One region of the Phytobacter diazotrophicus genome, then DNA from elsewhere that is predicted to be linked to it. Evidence: predicted binding sites of a transcription regulator. Region 1 holds the regulator's gene; the other holds the start of a gene.
What was found. Region 1 encodes LexA, which represses DNA repair genes until DNA is damaged. Its sites were predicted from a motif close to TNCTGTATGTACATACAGNA; they were not measured.
Positions count from the first base shown of each region.

Region 1 (5,079 bases):
GGTTGGGCGCCCACGCCGTACCCCGGGACGTATGAAGGTGGTTTTTGCCTGAGCACAAAGAAAAACCGGAGGCGCAAGGCCTCCGGTTGTGCATCAGAATGTCATGCTCAACTGCGCACCGGCACCCCAGGTTTTGTTCTCACCCACTAACCCCATTAAATCAACGTGCACGCGGTTAAATGGCGCAAAACCGACACCGCCAGTGAAGACGTTGCTTTCATCGCCTTTGACATCAGCACGATAACCGGCACGAACCGCCAGCCAACTCAGAGGACGAACCTCCGCACCGACGCCAACAAACTGCGAGTTTTTCTCGCTCTTAAAGCCTTTGGTTTCCGTCAGATCACCATCAGCGCTCAGCGTCAGCAGATCGTTATGCCACGCCGCCCCCGCGGTGACCAATGGGCTGATTTGGTAGGTGTCTTTGTAGTTTTTAACCTCACCGGTTCTGCCATTGGTGATAAAAACATCTTTGGTGTCGATGTTACGCGAGACCAGGTTTTGTCCACTCAGACCGACGGTGACGTTATCTGTTAAATCTGCCGCCAGGCCAACATCAATGTTAAAGCCCGTGTCGTCCTTGCGGTACTTACTGTTGTTCCATTGGTTTTTGTCGTAATCATAAATCGACGTGGTGTAGTTATAGATCCATGACTTTTGCAATTTTGGCGTAACGCCTACGGAAAGAGGAACGCCGCCCACGTCAAACTGGTGCGCCATGGCGATACCAAAATCCGTAATGATGGCTGCACGGCCTGATGCCGTGGAGTTAAGATTTTTTGTGATTTCGCCTGAGCCATTAGGTGAGAGTATGGCCCCCAGGGCAACGCCCGTGGCTACCGTATCACTGTTCTGGATATTGCGAAGGTAGGTGATATCGTCCTGATCAATATTCGAATTGACGCGAGCATGCGCGTAACCTTTGGTCACAAAGGCAACAGACAACACATCGTTAGGAATCGTGACGGCGATACCGGCCCCGGCATTCGCACTCGCGGTTTTACCCTCCAGATAATCAAGCGAATCCGCCAGATCTTTTGCCGCTGACTGGAACTGATCAACAGTACTAACGGGGTTAAGCAGCACTTCCCGCAGGGTGAGGTTATTAACTATATCCTTGTAATAATCGATCTTATTACTGATATCATCAATTTCATCACGCAGGTTGTCCTCATCAGTTATCCGCGCACCCACGGTCGGTAAGATGACCGTAACATTGTCTTCCGGTTTTGCTTTTGCCAGCAACGCCGGGTTAATGAATGCACCACTACCGTAACTTGCGGAGGCAACACCTGTTCCCCCCATCGCATCATTACGTGCCTCTGCCCAGGTATTTGCCGCTCCGGCTTGCTTTGCCACGAAAAAGGAGACAGCGATAGCGACCACCGAAAGTTTAAGATTGTTTTTCACAGTATGCGTCTCGTAATCAAATGAGTTTTATGACCCTGTTAGTTGTGACATGGACAGGGAGGCTCTATTGCTGCGAATAACATCCAAAAAATATCCTATTTCTACTGAATGTAATAAAGCGTTACAGAAGATGTTGTTATATGAAGTGACCATCAATATTTATAGAAGACACATGGCGATTGCGAAAGGTGAAGGCGCGGTCGTGATCTCGGCGTTTAGTACAGAACATGGTAAAGTGGGGGCTTATATTGCCATTTCATGAGAGAACGCCTATGGATAAGTCCACTTCGCAAGAGATGCTCGCGCAGGCCGAAAAACTGTGTGTGCAACGCAACGTGCGCCTGACTCCTCAGCGCCTCGAAGTGTTACGCCTGATGAGTCTGCAGCAGGGGGCAATCAGCGCTTATGACCTGCTCGATCTTCTGCGTGAGGCAGAACCGCAAGCCAAACCTCCTACGGTCTATCGCGCGCTGGATTTCCTTTTAGAGCAAGGGTTTGTACATAAAGTAGAGTCCACTAACAGCTACGTACTTTGTCATCTTTTCGATCAGCCGACGCACACGTCCGCGATGTTTATTTGTGACCGTTGCGGTGTGGTAAAAGAGGAGCAAGCGGAGGGCGTGGAAGACATCATGCATGCGCTGGCGGCAAAACGCGGTTTTGCGCTGCGCCATAATGTCATAGAAGCACATGGATTATGTGCTGATTGCGCAGAAGTTGAAGCGTGTCGACACCCCGGCGAGTGTCATCATGACCACACGATTCAGTTGAAAAAAAAATCGCGCTAAGCGCGATTTTTCTCTTTTAAGCAGGTAAGGCAATTAAGGGTGGTACATCCATGTACCGTTCGGGCAGGGTAGCCATTGAGGGTTACACATTGGGGGGATGTGAAGGCTACCAGCGGTAATCGTTCCGCGTTTCCCAATCCACGACTTCTTTTTCTGCCTGATCTTTGGCGTAGCCGTAGCGTTCCTGAATTTTACCGACCAACTGGTCGCGTTTACCTTCAATGATGGTCATATCATCGTCGGTCAATTTACCCCACTGTTCTTTTGCTTTACCTTTGAATTGTTTCCAGTTGCCGCTGACTTCGTCTTTATTCATCGTCGTCTCCTCATCATTGGTCATGAACAGCGTTATTCCTTTCGTTACGCTCTTAATATCCTGAACGTGATAATTATTGTAGTTAAGGATAGCGACCATGATTCTTTATTCGGAATTTTTAACCATCGGAAAGCAAATTACCGGAATAGATATGCGGAGCAAAACCGAGCGAGATCAGCGGGATAAAACAGAGATTAAAGCTTTGTCAGGAAAAGCAAGCAACCGTGACAGCAGGCATGCCGCCACGGCTCAGAAGGCTATTACAGCCATTCACCATTGCGGATAACGCCAACCGCCAGACCTTCAATGGTGAAGTTGTGATCGCGCAGGTCAACGACAATAGGGGAAAACTCACTGTTTTCAGGCAATAGCTGCACGGTATTGCCCTGCTTTTTAAGCCGCTTGACCGTCACTTCATCGTCAATACGCGCTACAACAACCTGCCCGTTGCGAACATCCTGGGTTTTATGCACTGCCAGCAGATCGCCATCCATGATGCCGATATCTTTCATCGACATACCGCTTACGCGCAGCAGAAAATCAGCGTTAGGTTTGAAGAGAGACGGATCGACCTGATAGTGCCCTTCAATGTGCTGTTGCGCCAGCAAAGGTTCGCCAGCAGCGACGCGCCCGATAAGCGGCAGCCCAATATCCTCTTCCTCTTCAAGCAACAGACGAATACCGCGAGACGCACCGGATACAATCTCGATAACACCCTTACGCGCAAGCGCTTTCAAGTGTTCCTCTGCCGCGTTTGGGGAACGGAACCCCAACTGTTGCGCGATCTCCGCACGCGTCGGCGGCATACCTGTCTGGTTGATTCGATCGCGAATAAGATCGAACACCTCTTGCTGCCTGGCCGTTAAAGCTTTCATTCCGCCCCCTGGGTGTATATACAGTTATGCTGTGAGTATATACAGTTAAAGGCGATTTTGAAACCAAAATTAAGCAAAAAACGCGGACTTAACGCATTTCTGGAAGCGCTATCGAAAATAGCCCCACAGCAGAGAAACCCAGGTAAACAGTGCCAGGAGAATGGCCATCAATACCGCAGCAGACCCCATGTCTTTCGCACGCCCCGAGAGTTCATGAAATTCAGACCCAATACGGTCAACCACGGCTTCAATTGCACTATTAAGGATTTCCACAATCATCACCAGTACGACAGAGCCAATCAGCAGGACGCGCGTAATCGCATCTACATCCAGAAAAGCCGCAATGATGATGGCAATAACGACCGCAACACCTTCCTGACGAAAAGCAGCTTCGTTAATCCACGCTGCGCGCACCCCTTTCCATGAATAGCCTGCCGCTTTAATAATGCGGGTAATTCCAGTGGTATTGTTGGCCATCAAAAACAACCTTTTTATGTAATGAACGTCAATGTCTATGTAAGCTTATAGAGGTAGAAAAGAAATTCTGCGGACTTTCTGATATTCTTGCCGCGCAATGGCATTATTAACCAGAGGCTTTACATCGTTTATGTCCGGCTGGCCACGAATTTACTACAAATTACTTAATTTACCATTAAGCGTGCTGGTAAAAAGCAAGTCTATCCCGGCGGAACCCGCCCAGGAATTAGGGCTCGATACGTCGCGCCCTATTATGTACGTTTTGCCTTATAACTCGAAGGCAGATTTGCTGACCTTGCGCGCTCAGTGTCTGGCACACGATTTGCCCGACCCCCTCGAACCGCTTGAAATCGACGGAGCGGAGCTGCCGCGTTATATCTTTATTCACGGCGGACCACGTGTCTTTACCTGGTACACGCCGAAAGAAGAGTCGATCAAGCTGTTCCATGACTATCTCGATCTGCACCGCAGCCATCCCGATTTGGATGTTCAGATGGTGCCTGTGTCGATGATGTTCGGCCGTTCTCCAGGTCGCGAAAAGGGCGAGGTCAACCCGCCGCTGCGTATGCTAAACGGTATTCAGAAATTTTTCGCGATCTCGTGGCTTGGCCGCGACAGCTTTGTGCGTTTCTCCCCGCCGGTTTCGCTGCGCCGTATGGCAACCGAGCACGGCACGGACAAAACCATTGCGCAAAAACTTGCACGCGTCGCGCGTATGCACTTTGCCCGTCAGCGCCTGGCTGCTGTGGGGCCACGCTTACCTGCCCGTCAGGACCTGTTTAATAAGCTGCTCTCCTCCAAAGCCATCGCTCGCGCCGTAGAAGACGAAGCGCGCAGCAAAAAAATCTCCCACGATAAAGCGCAGCAAAATGCAATTGCGCTGATGGAAGAGATTGCGGCGAACTTCTCCTACGAGATGATCCGTCTGTCAGACCGTATCCTCGGCTTTACCTGGAACCGTCTGTATCAGGGCATTAATGTGCATAACGCGGAGCGTGTTCGTCAGCTCGCCCATGATGGCCATGAAATTGTCTATGTGCCCTGCCATCGCAGCCATATGGACTATTTACTGCTCTCCTACGTGCTCTATCACCAGGGGCTGGTACCGCCGCATATTGCAGCCGGGATCAACCTGAACTTCTGGCCGGCGGGCCCCATTTTCCGTCGTCTGGGCGCGTTCTTTATTCGCCGTACCTTTAAGGGTAATAAACTC
Region 1 covers NZ_CM125428.1:5,282,778-5,287,856, forward strand. Annotated here, with positions in the region: gene ACS0RQ_RS25555 (helix-turn-helix domain-containing protein) at 1-52, shown strand, start outside; gene ACS0RQ_RS25560 (conjugal transfer protein TraF) at 94-1,410, opposite strand; gene zur (zinc uptake transcriptional repressor Zur) at 1,683-2,198, shown strand; gene ACS0RQ_RS25570 (CsbD family protein) at 2,305-2,514, opposite strand; gene ACS0RQ_RS25575 (hypothetical protein) at 2,612-2,800, shown strand; gene lexA (transcriptional repressor LexA) at 2,775-3,389, opposite strand; gene ACS0RQ_RS25585 (diacylglycerol kinase) at 3,498-3,866, opposite strand; gene plsB (glycerol-3-phosphate 1-O-acyltransferase PlsB) at 3,997-5,079, shown strand, end outside.

Region 2 (5,079 bases), 130 kb from region 1:
CGCGAACTCACCGCGCAAGGGCTGTTATTGCGCCGTCATGGCATGGTCGCCCCTTTCGCGCGCGAAAATATTGGTTATCAACAGCGCGAGATCGTCAACGTCATCGGTAAGCGCTGGATTGGCGAACGGGTCGCGCAGTTGCTCAGCGAGGCGCAAAGCTGCTTTCTCGGCACCGGCACCACCGTGGAAATGGTAGCGCGCGCCCTGCCGGACGATATCCGTCTGGCGGTGTGTACCAATAATCTGCACGCCGCCACGCCGCTAAGTCTGCTTCCTGGCTGCGAACTGACCGTCGCGGGTGGTCGCGTGCGTAAGCGCGATCTGGATGTGATTGGCAGTGACGCCCTGACCTTCTTTCGCCGTTATCGTGTCGATATCGGGGTGGTGTCCGTTGGCGGAATTGGCGAAGAGGGCGAGCTGTACGATTTCAACGATGAAGAGGTAGTGGCACGTCAGGCGCTGGTCGCCAGTGCGGAAGTCAATGTTCTGGTGGTCGATAGCACCAAGTTTGGCCGCCGGGCGATGTGCCGCAACGGTGATATCGGCGATTTCCATTATGTGGTGAGCGACAGAGCCCCCACCGGCCCCCAGCGCGATCTGCTGGCACAGCGCCGCACGCAGTGGCTGTGTCGGGAAGAGGGATAGCGCACCGCCCTGACGGACGGTGCGCTGATCATTACGCCTGACGCAGGTTCTGCGCGGCTTTCACCATATTTGCCAGAGCGCTTCGGGTTTCCGGCCAGCCGCGGGTTTTCAGGCCGCAGTCCGGGTTCACCCACAGGCGCTCTGCCGGGATACGCCGGGCGGCTTTCGCCAGCAGCGCTTCAATCCACTCCACGCTCGGTACGTTCGGCGAGTGAATGTCATACACGCCCGGTCCGATTTCGTTCGGGTATTCAAACTCTTCGAACGACTCCAGCAATTCCATATCCGAGCGCGAGGTCTCAATGGTGATCACGTCTGCGTCCAGGGCGGCAATGGAGTCCATGATGTCGTTAAACTCGCAATAACACATGTGGGTGTGAATCTGGGTTTCATCCCTCGCCACGGCCGCACTGATGCGAAAAGCTTCCACGCCCCACTCCAGATACGCATCCCAGTCGCGGCGACGCAGCGGCAGACCTTCACGCAGGGCCGGCTCGTCAATCTGGATGATGCCGATACCGGCGGCTTCCAGATCTGCGACTTCGTCACGCAGCGCCAGCGCAATTTGTTTGGCGATAGTTTCACGGCTCACATCTTCACGCGGGAAGGACCAGCACAGGATAGTCACCGGCCCCGTCAGCATCCCTTTTACCGGCTTACTGGTCAGGGACTGGGCATACTTCGCCCACTCCACGGTAATCGCTTCCGGGCGGCTGACATCGCCAATGACCACCGGCGGCTTCACGCAGCGGGAGCCGTAACTCTGCACCCAGCCGTTCTGGGTAAAGACAAAGCCGTCGAGATGCTCGCCAAAGTATTCCACCATGTCATTACGCTCGGCTTCACCGTGGACCAGCACGTCCAGCCCTAAACGCTCCTGCTCCACAATCGCCTGCCTGATGTGTTCAGCGATACCGGTACGGTAGTTGTTGGCATCCAGATTGCCTTTTTTGAAGTCCAGTCGTAGACCACGGATCTCGGTGGTCTGCGGGAATGAACCGATGGTCGTCGTCGGCCATGCGGGCAGGTTAAAGCGGGCACGCTGTGCTTTGGCGCGGACTTCATAAGTGCTGGTGCGCTGGCTGTCTTCTGCGGTGATGGCCGCCAGACGCTGCGAAACGGCGGTATTGTGCACACGGGTGGAGTGGCGGCGCGCCTGAATCGGGGCGCTCCAGGCCTCAATTGCAGCGGTATCACCGCTGTTCAGCGCATCGCGCAGCAGCGCCAGTTCTTCACATTTTTGCAGGGCGAAGGCAAACCAGCTCTTCACTTCCGCATCCAGACGCGTCTCCACGTTCAAATCGATCGGGCTGTGCAGCAGGGAACATGAAGAGGCCACCCACAGCGGGCGCTTCCCTGCCACTCCTTTAATCTGTGCATATTTTGCGCTCAGATCGGCACGCCAGACGTTACGTCCATTCACCAGCCCTGCCGAGAGCAGCCAGTCAGCAGGCAGGCGCTTGTGCAATTCAGCAACGTCATCTTTACCGTGGACCAGGTCAACGTGCAGCCCCTGTACCGGCAGCGCGGTGATGGTGTCGAGGTTCGGTGCTACGCCTTCAAAATAGGTAGTCAGCAGCAGTTTCACCTGGCCTGCGAGTGCCTCGTAAGCCGGTTTGAAGGCATCCAGCCAAACCTGGGGCAGATCCAGTACCAGCGCAGGTTCGTCGATTTGTACCCACTCGACGCCGCGTTTCGCCAGTTCAGCCAGTACCTGTTTGTAGACCGGCAGAATGTCATTAAGCAGGCTCAGGCGGTCAAACTGCTCACCTTTCACTTTGCCCAGCCACAGGTACGTCACCGGCCCCAGCAGGACAGGTTTCACCTTGTGGCCCAGCGCCAGTGCTTCGTCCACTTCATCCAGCAACTGCGTCCAGGTCAGTTTGAACGGCTGGCCTTTGGTGAACTCCGGCACCATATAGTGATAGTTGGTGTTAAACCATTTGGTCATTTCTGCCGCGGCTGCGGGTTCGCCGGTCGGTGCGCGGCCACGGCCAATACGGAACAGGGTGTCGATATCAACGGAGCCGTCGCTGTTCTGATGACGAGCCGGGACGTTGCCGAGCATCAGGCTGGTGGTCAGAACATGGTCGTACCAGGCGAAATCCCCCACCGGCAGCAGGTCGATGCCCGCCGCTTTTTGCTGCTCCCAGTGACGCGCACGCAGTTCGCGCCCTGTCGCCAGCAATGCGTCACGGGATGAGTTACCCGCCCAGTAACTTTCTTGCGCTTTTTTCAGCTCGCGACGCAGGCCAACGCGAGGAAAACCGAGGGTGTGGTTAATAATTGTCATTTTTTGAGCCTCATAATTTCAATCCGAAAGATTTCGGATTTCGGGAAGGCGGCAAGCTTGCTCATCCCCAGGAGCTTACTGATGTAAGTGACTGGGGTGAGAAAGTGCGGCCAACGCACCATAAATTCGAAAGATAAAGGTTTTAGCCATCCAGATGTTTACACATCCATATTTGGCGGTTACTGTATATTCCTCAAGCGCAAATTTGTCATGCCGAAGTGAAGGACTTTCATGATCGAAATTAAACATCTGAAAACGCTACAAGCGTTACGGAACTGCGGGTCGCTGGCTGCGGCAGCGGCGGCATTGCATCAGACGCAATCCGCACTTTCCCACCAGTTCAGCGATCTGGAACAGCGCCTTGGCTTTCGACTCTTTGTGCGCAAAAGCCAGCCTTTACGCTTTACGCCGCAGGGGGAAATCCTGCTGCAACTGGCCAATCAGGTGCTGCCGCAAATCAGTAGCGCACTGCAGGCCTGCAATGAACCACAGCAGACCCACCTGCGTATCGCGATTGAATGCCATAGCTGTATTCAGTGGCTGACGCCGGCGCTGGAAAGTTTTCGCACCCAATGGCCGCATGTCGAGATGGATTTCAAATCGGGCGTTACCTTCGACCCACAGCCCGCGCTCCAGCAGGGCGAGCTGGATCTGGTGATGACCTCGGACATTCTGCCGCGCAGTGGCTTGCACTATTCGCCGATGTTCGATTTTGAAGTCCGGCTGGTGCTTTCACCGGAGAGCCCGCTGGCCTCACGCACACGGATCACCCCGGAAGATATCGCCACCGAGACACTGCTTATTTATCCGGTGCAGCGTAGCCGCCTGGATATCTGGCGCCATTTCCTGCAACCGGCAGGCATCAGCCCGCAGCTTAAAAGCGTGGACAATACGTTGCTGTTGATTCAGATGGTCGCGGCGCGGATGGGCATTGCCGCCCTGCCCCACTGGGTGGTGGAAAGTTTTGAACGCCAGGGTCTGGTGGTGACCAAAACCCTGGGTGAGGGATTATGGAGCCGGTTGTACGCTGCCGTGCGCGATGGCGAGCAGCGCCAGCCGGTCACCGAGGCATTTATTCGCTCAGCGCGGAACCACGCCTGTGACCATCTGCCCTTTGTGCGGAGCGCGGAGCGACCCAGCGCCGATGCACCCATAGTGAGGCCAGTATCACCGTCCCACCAATGATAAAACTCGGCCAGTGCGGCTGCTCCTGCCAGATGGCAAGGTTCACCAGCAGCCCGGCCGGGACATGCACATTGTTCATGATGCCAAGCGTACCGGCGTCCACCTGCGTCGCCCCGTAGTTCCACATAAAGTAACCCAGCCCGGACGCCACGACGCCCAGCCACACCAGGATGCCCCATTGCAGGTTGGTGGTCGGCAGTTTTTGCGGGTTACCCAACAGGAACCAGGCGATAACAGCAACGATAGCGGCGCCAAGATAGAACCAGGCAAACGCGTTGTGCTGTGGCATCGGGCGCGTTTCCATCAGGCGTTTATAACCCACCATACCAATAGCAAAACTGATATTGGCAAGTTGCACAAACATCAGGCCCGTCCAGAAGTGATCGCTGACTTTGTCGTAACGGATAATCGCTGCGCCAACCACCGCCAGTAGCGCACTCAGGGCGTAGCCCCACCGTAAACGACGCTTGCTGAGAAGATCATAAATCAGCGTGATATAAAGCGGCGTCAGAACAGTGAATAACAGGAACTCCGATACACTCAAATAGACATACGCACGGAAGCTGAACAGGTACATGATGCCAAGCTGCATCGCACCCACCAGCATGTAGAGCAGGATCGTTTTAAGCGTTTGTCCACGGGTGCGCAGGAACGGTAAGAAGACCAGAGCCGCCAGCCCCACGCGCATCAGCACTGAAAAATAGCTGTCGACGTGCCCGGCCAGGTACTCGCCAATCAGACTAAAGGAAAAGGCCCACAGGATCGTAGTGATGATGAGTAACGCCACAATGAATGTCTCTCAGAATAAGGAACACTCATTGTAGCGGAGTATCAGGTTGACAACTGGTCAATAATTAACCAGTTCATCAGCTCAAATACAATTTACGCAGGTAATTCGGCACGGCGTTGTCGGCGTTGGTGCCAATGACTTCCAGCTCCGGATGCAAATCCTTCAG
Region 2 covers NZ_CM125428.1:5,417,251-5,422,329, forward strand. Annotated here, with positions in the region: gene ACS0RQ_RS26195 (DeoR/GlpR family DNA-binding transcription regulator) at 1-645, shown strand, start outside; gene metE (5-methyltetrahydropteroyltriglutamate--homocysteine S-methyltransferase) at 677-2,938, opposite strand; gene metR (HTH-type transcriptional regulator MetR) at 3,170-4,123, shown strand; gene ACS0RQ_RS26210 (carboxylate/amino acid/amine transporter) at 4,011-4,910, opposite strand; gene yigL (sugar/pyridoxal phosphate phosphatase YigL) at 4,990-5,079, opposite strand, start outside.
Region 2: metR (HTH-type transcriptional regulator MetR) is a predicted target of LexA. The motif match lies at 3,119-3,138, and genes of this name have one in related genera.